2 regions of the Brevibacillus jepli genome follow, and region 2 is predicted to be linked to the other one. Evidence: predicted binding sites of a transcription regulator. Region 2 holds the regulator's gene; the other holds the start of a gene.
What was found. The regulator LexA, encoded in region 2, represses DNA repair genes until DNA is damaged. The targets are predictions, from matches to a motif close to CGAACATATGTTCG.
Positions count from the first base shown of each region.

Region 1: AB1L17_RS07480 (WYL domain-containing protein) is a predicted target of LexA. The motif match lies at 1,966-1,979, and genes of this name have one in related genera.

Region 1 covers NZ_JBFEFW010000005.1:99,108-102,524, forward strand. Annotated here, with positions in the region: gene rsgA (ribosome small subunit-dependent GTPase A) at 9-1,094, opposite strand; gene AB1L17_RS07475 (hypothetical protein) at 1,338-1,589, opposite strand; gene AB1L17_RS07480 (WYL domain-containing protein) at 1,687-1,908, opposite strand; gene AB1L17_RS07485 (MFS transporter) at 2,067-3,308, opposite strand.
Region 2 covers NZ_JBFEFW010000001.1:316,087-319,503, forward strand. Annotated here, with positions in the region: gene AB1L17_RS01585 (SOS response-associated peptidase) at 1-417, shown strand, start outside; gene AB1L17_RS01590 (DUF4269 domain-containing protein) at 414-989, opposite strand; gene AB1L17_RS01595 (DUF456 domain-containing protein) at 1,098-1,583, shown strand; gene lexA (transcriptional repressor LexA) at 1,641-2,264, opposite strand; gene yneA (cell division suppressor protein YneA) at 2,427-2,765, shown strand; gene AB1L17_RS01610 (DUF896 domain-containing protein) at 2,843-3,040, shown strand; gene crcB (fluoride efflux transporter CrcB) at 3,143-3,417, shown strand, end outside.

The sequences.
Region 1 (3,417 bases), on a different contig from region 2:
TCTCGCTTCTATTTCTTCGGTTTTTTCTGCCGCATTTGAACGTTGATCTTCTTCCATTTATCCTTTTCGGCTGCTGCGAGTCTTGCGTCTTCTTTGCGTGCCAGATGTGCCAATTCGCGTTGGAGCTTCAGGTAACTGTCAAAGCGAGCTTTTTCCAGTGATCCCTCTCCTATGGCTGCTTGAACAGCACAACCGGGCTCTCGCACATGCTTGCAATCATTGAATCGGCATGTTTCCGCAATGGACTCGATATCGTCAAAGGCACCGCGAAAGCCTTCATCGGCCTCCCAGAGCTGCAGCTCCCTCATACCCGGTGTATCGATCATCAGGGCACCGCTCGGCATTCGGAACAGCTCGCGATGAGTCGTCGTATGGCGGCCGCGATCATCACCTTCACGCACGCCACTGACTTTTTGCATTTCCATACCGCTCAATTTGTTGATCAACGTGGATTTGCCTACACCAGAGGAGCCCATCAAGGCGATCGTCTGACCCTCGCCGAGATACGGTGCGAGCTGATCCAGCCCTTCCCCATGCTCAGCACTGACTACGTGAACAGGTACTCCGATCGCGACTGATTCTACCTCTGCCATACGTGCTTCCAGGTCGTCACACAAATCGGCTTTGGAGAGCACAATCACCGGATTCGCTCCGCTTTCCCAAGCAAGAATGAGATAGCGCTCCATCCTGCGTATATTAAAATCATTATTTAAAGCATTCACGAGAAAAACAGTATCGACGTTTGCTGCGACAATCTGCTCTTCCACAGTGTCCCCAGCTACTTTGCGGGAAAACTTGCTCTTCCGTGGAAGAAGCGCATGGATCGAGGCTTTCTTTTCCTCTGGACGGGCACTGATAACTACCCAGTCCCCGACAGCCGGATAATCTTCTCGACCTGTCGCTTCGTAACGCAGCTTGCCAGTTACTTCGCCCAGGAGCTCACCATGTTCACTCCACAGACGATAAATACGTTTATGTTCCAGTGTGATACGACCCACACTGTAGCCTTGATCGGCATAAGGGGCAAAATGATTGGTAAAGTACTCATTCCAGCCCATCGATTGCAATACTTGTTGATTGATTAGTTGATTCACTGCGGATTCCCCCTGCAATTGGTTAAATAAGATGGCCTTCAGCCAAAACCAGTCACAATCGAATCCTCATTTGGTGAACGGTATTATTGTTCGCTTGAAAGGAGGATTCCTGTGACCCCGACTACGACACTCTGAGCAAATTTGATGGCTACCATAAAACATCTCTCCTTTTCAAACCTACCATTCAGGTTTGGAATCATATTTCCCAATTATTGTACCATAATGAAACAAGATGCAACAGCGTCAATCTCCCCCGCCGCCACCACCACCACCACTGTCTCCACCACTACCACTACCGCTATCGCTTCCGCTGTCATAGCTGTCCCAACGATCGTCTGAGTCGTGATTTCGATTGTGATTGCTGTCTACATAGAAGGCTCCGCCCCCGCTGTCTGAAGAGGAATGAGAGCGTCCACTTCCGCCTTTTGTCGCTTTGGACGCCAAGACAAATACTACGATCAAAACCATGATGACGATAACAACGAAAAACTCCATTATTGTCCCCGTCCTTCCTCTTTTTTGAAGTTGTTTACCTATTTAGTATAACATAGGGGAGCTGGAACAGGCTGGGGCCGTGGAGGATGATTCCTTTTCATCCGGCAAAATGTCCAGATACAGGTGCGATCGCCAAAATGTTATCCAACACAAATACACGATACGCCTTCCTCATATAACAGTATGCTTTCAGGCTCCCTTTGTTCTCGTCGATATGCACAACACGGATCGTACGCCTGCTAGCCTCTCCATTTTTATTCAAATAGATGATTTCCACTGCTTGCTGCCTGGCTCCGTACCTTCTCAACTGTTGTATCATCAGGCTGTCACCACCATGAATAGTATCTTCTTGTTGTTGAAACCATCCTACCACAAGAGAACGCATGTTCGCAAACTTGTTCGCATCTACTAATTTTTCCCTCTACAAAAAAAGGGCATGCGCCCTAAAATGGACACATGCCTTATGCTAGATACAACTCAGCGCCTTCTAAGCGCACGTCCAAACACAATCAGAATCGGTGCCAGCAAAATAGCCGCCGCAACCAGAGAAGCACGAATCGAAAAACGAGTACCAATCCATCCGACAGCCGGACCACCTGCCGTTTGTCCCAAGGCATTGGACTGGCCCATCATCGACAAAACCGTCGCTCGCACACTGCTCTCAATGTTCAGATTCAGCCATGTATCATACAGCGGACTGCTTAATGACTGGATCACACCGATCAACAACAGGGCAAATAACGCCCAGCCAAAGCTTGGGGACAAGGCAAAAGCAACCATCGCTGCAATTTTGAGCCCCGTCAACGTGAACATGCCCACAAGGACAACCCGCTCATTGTTCACATCCAGCCTTTTTTCCACAACGCCCACGACGATGAGGCCAAGCAAGCTTGCCAGTGCGGCAATGATCCCGAACCACATTGGCATTGAAATAGCAGCGAGCTCTGGAAAGCCAATTTCTGCGATCAAATGCGCTTCCCACAAACGGTCATACCCTTCAGAAGCTGCACCCGTAAATAACGTCACGAACAAAATCAACATTAGAATCGGCTGGCTGCGAATCACTCGTGCCCCAGCTGTCCAGGTCTGAATCATTTCCGTCACGTGAGAAGCACCTGGCGTACGATCGCGACGAGTAAAGCCAGTCTCCTTCATAAACACGATCAGAAAGACACCAAGCCCCAGATACATGAGACCTCCGATGAGATACGGCAGATTGGGGGCAAGTGATGCCAATGCTACACTGAGCGCAATCCCGAGCAAATTACCAAACAAGGAATAGCGCTTGGCCTTCATAAAAATCGTCCCGATCTTCTCCTCCCCGACTTCGTCCACGATCCACGCGGTATCCGCTCCACTGATGAATGTATACCCAAGGCCACCAATCACTTGCGAAAGCAGCACCAAGCCGAACACAGAGATCAACGGTACCCAGACTTCAAGCGCGGGAAGGACCCCCTGCAAGGCAAACCCCGTACCAAGCAAAAACATTCCCCAAATGACGGAGCGTCGGCGACCATATGTATCCGCCACTACACCCGTTATCCCTTCAAACAGCAACACAGACAACTCCAATACGGTCCCGATCAAAAGAAGCTCAAACGGGTTGAAGCCCAGTGTCACAATATAGTAAAGCGCATAAGTCGTGAACATGGTCGTATTAGCCAAGGAAATCAAAAAACTCTTGATCGTATATACTTTTGTCGCATTCATGAACATGGAAGTAGTATCCACCTTTTTTTAGGCAGATGACGCGTTCCGTTTTCACGTACATATCGTTCCGTTACTGTCTTCTACTGCGCAAAATACGTACGCGTCATACTGCCGT
Region 2 (3,417 bases):
AAGAAACGGTGCATCCTACCTGCTGACAGCTTTTATGAATGGATGAATTCAATCACAGGAAAGCAGCCCATGAGGATCATACTGAAAACGGGGGAACCATTCGCTTTTGCCGGATTGTATGATACGTGGATGAATCAAAAGGGAGAAAAAGTACATACGTGCACGATTGTGACGACACAGGCGAATGAAATCATGGAAAACATTCACGAGCGAATGCCAGTCATTTTAAAGAAACAGGACGAAGACTTATGGCTTGATCGAGAGAAGTATGATCAACTGGAGCTACAATCCCTCTTTACCCCCTATGAATCCAGCGAGATGAGCGTTTATCCGGTAACTACGAAAGTGGGCAGTCCCAAAAATGATGACCCTTCCTGCATTCAAGAAGTAGAGGTCGGGTCTTTGTTGATGGATTAACGATTCAGGAGGAGCTGAACCTTTTGGCGTAATTCCTGTTCTGTTAACGACTCCAATTGTAACAATGCCTCATAAGGATCGTCACCCGGAATATGAAAGTACTCGGCAAACGCGGGTTCTGTTTTGATGCCGCTTTGCTTGAGAGCCCTGATTTGTTGATAGGCTTCCTGTCCACCTATCGCTAGCAACCGTGCTTCCATATCCATATGTCGATAGGCATTTTGCTTCTCGACGGCAACCGGTTGAGCAAATAATTCAAACCAAAAGTCAGCCGCGAAAAACTGGATGACGCACGTGGCTATATCTTTTACGTTTATATGGGTTACTTCAAAGCCATGCAAGGAGCCAAAAGCTTTACATGCATTCTGTTCAAACTGTTCCAGATCATGACTCTCGCAAATGATGTCCAGGTCGCTTTGGAGAACATCAATGTCCAATGGAATGGTGCCAGCAAGAACAGGGCGGTACGGAGAAAGAACTTCCATGATGCGAGTCTCCTGGATCGCTTTCCAGGCTGATTTTTGACGGATCGTTCCGTGGCGCAAGTAAGAGAGGTCATGCCAATTTCTCATGAAGCTACCTCCGTTTCTGCTTTCTTTTAAAATAGTTTAGACAAAAGTGAATAAGTGCGCAACGAAATCAATGATCACTCGTATACCTAAATGAAGGGAGTGTCGTGGATGGAAATATTTTTGTGGATCGTAGTTGTGCTATTGTTTCTTTTGAGTATCGCCGGGATATTTTTACCCGTTCTACCTGATACGATTTTACTGTGGGTGGGCTTCTTGCTCTATCACTTTTTCATTGCCGATCCCGGAGCGGGATTGCCAGCATCATTTTGGTGGGGAATGGTCGTTCTAAGTATTCTGCTTTATGGTGCTGACTTATTGACGAATATGTACTTCGTGAAAAGGTACGGGGGGTCCAAGTGGTCGTCCATTGCGGCTGCTGTCGGTATTGTACTCGGGATATTCGTGTTTCCGCCGTTTGGTATGCTGATCTTGCCGTTCGTATTCGTTGTGCTAGTAGAGCTGATGGTGCAGAAGCAGACGATGGAGCGAGCAGTAAAAGCAGGTGTGGGCTCACTGATCGGATTTTTGGGCAGTGCGGTCGTAAAAGTAATTCTACAAGTGGCGATGATTGTCTGGTTTTTTATCGCCAGATAGCCTATCAAATAGAAAACGAAAAGGACAGCCGAGGCTGTCCTTTTTTATGTGTGGAAACTAGTGAATGAGTCGATAGACACCGATGACTTTTCCGAGAATGGATACATGCTCCAAGATGATCGGTTCCATCGTTGCATTTTCCGGTTGGAGTCGGAAGTGGTTCTTCTCTTTGAAAAATCTTTTGACAGTCGCTTCGTCTTCTTCGGTCATGGCTACAACGATGTCACCATTGTTCGCTACGTGCTGTTGGCGAACGATTACGTAGTCGCCGTCGAGAATCCCGGCATCAATCATACTATTTCCAGAGACGCGCAGCATATAGACCTTGTCAGAAGTCACGATATTATCTGGAAGCGGGAAGTATTCCTCTACATCCTCAATAGCAGTGATCGGCTGTCCAGCAGTTACTTTCCCGATTACAGGCACACGTACGACAGAGTCTTCGAAATTGTCTTGAAACCGATCTTCATCTGAAAGCAATTCGATGGCGCGAGGTTTGGTAGGGTCTCTGCGAATGAGGCCTTTTTTCTCTAATCGTGCCAAATGTCCATGTACGGTTGAGCTGGAAGCTAGTCCGACAGCTTCTCCGATTTCCCGCACAGAGGGTGGATATCCTTTATCACGAACTTCCTTTCGAATGAACTCGATGATGGCTTGTTGTCTACTCGATAATTTTGACATAGAAAGACACCTCTGATTTCTCGAACATATTTTCCTATATTATACCATGGGATCTTGCGTTCGACAAACATAAGTTCGATTATTTATTGACATGAACATATGTTCTCATTTATTATGAGGGTACAAGATAACAGAACGTATGTTTGTGAGGGGGCCATTATCATGAATTCATTGACAGTACGTAATCGTTTCGAGAAAAAAGAAGAGCGTCGCGTTCGTTTTGGTATCACGAGAGGACAAGCTCTCTTGTTTCTTATTACATTCACTCTCTTTTTTTACTTATTGACCGAACTAGTGTTTGCTTCTTCCGCAATGGAGGCACCACAAGGCAAAGAAGTGACGGTTCGCTCCGGCGATAGTCTATGGACGATTGCCGTTCGCCACAAAGCGGATCAAAATATGGATGTGCGTGACTACATCGTAGCGATTAAAGATGCGAACGATATGGATAGCAACAAGATTTACCCAGGTCAGACTCTCTTCATTCCCGATACTCAGTAAGTGTTCGGTCGTCTTGCGGGATCATTCGAATGTGGTATAATGAAGCGGCACTACTACAGAGTGGGAGGAAACCAGCAGTGGTATCTGACGCAGAAATTAAACGCATTAACGAATTGGTCAAAAAATCTCGCGAAGAAGGTTTGACCGAGGAAGAGAAGCTTGAGCAAAAAACGTTGCGCCAAAAGTACATTGACGCCGTTAAGCTTTCTTTGAGAGCAAATTTAGATTCTATCCGGTATGTGGAAGACCTTGAAGAAAATAAGCCAAAACAGTAAGATAACAATTACTGATACGACAGACATCCTCGCTTGACGCTAGGGTGTCTTTTTCTGTGACATACATAACGAGAACAGCTGATATCGTGGGGAGGGTAAGAGATGGCGTGGATAGCTGTGGCGGTAGGAGGAGCGGTTGGTTCTCTCGGGCGCTACCTGTTATCGTTGGCTGCCAATCAGCCAGGTTGGCCATGGGGAACATGGGTCGCCAATGTGTCTGGGTCCTTGATCATCGGCATTTTGTTCGTGGTTGGGAAAGAGCGGGGCTTTTTGTCGCCTGCTCTCTACCTTCTTTTTGCTACGGGAGTCATGGGAGGATTTACGACTTTCTCAAGTTTTTCACTGGAGGTTGTTTCCTTCTGGGGAGAAGGTCAATT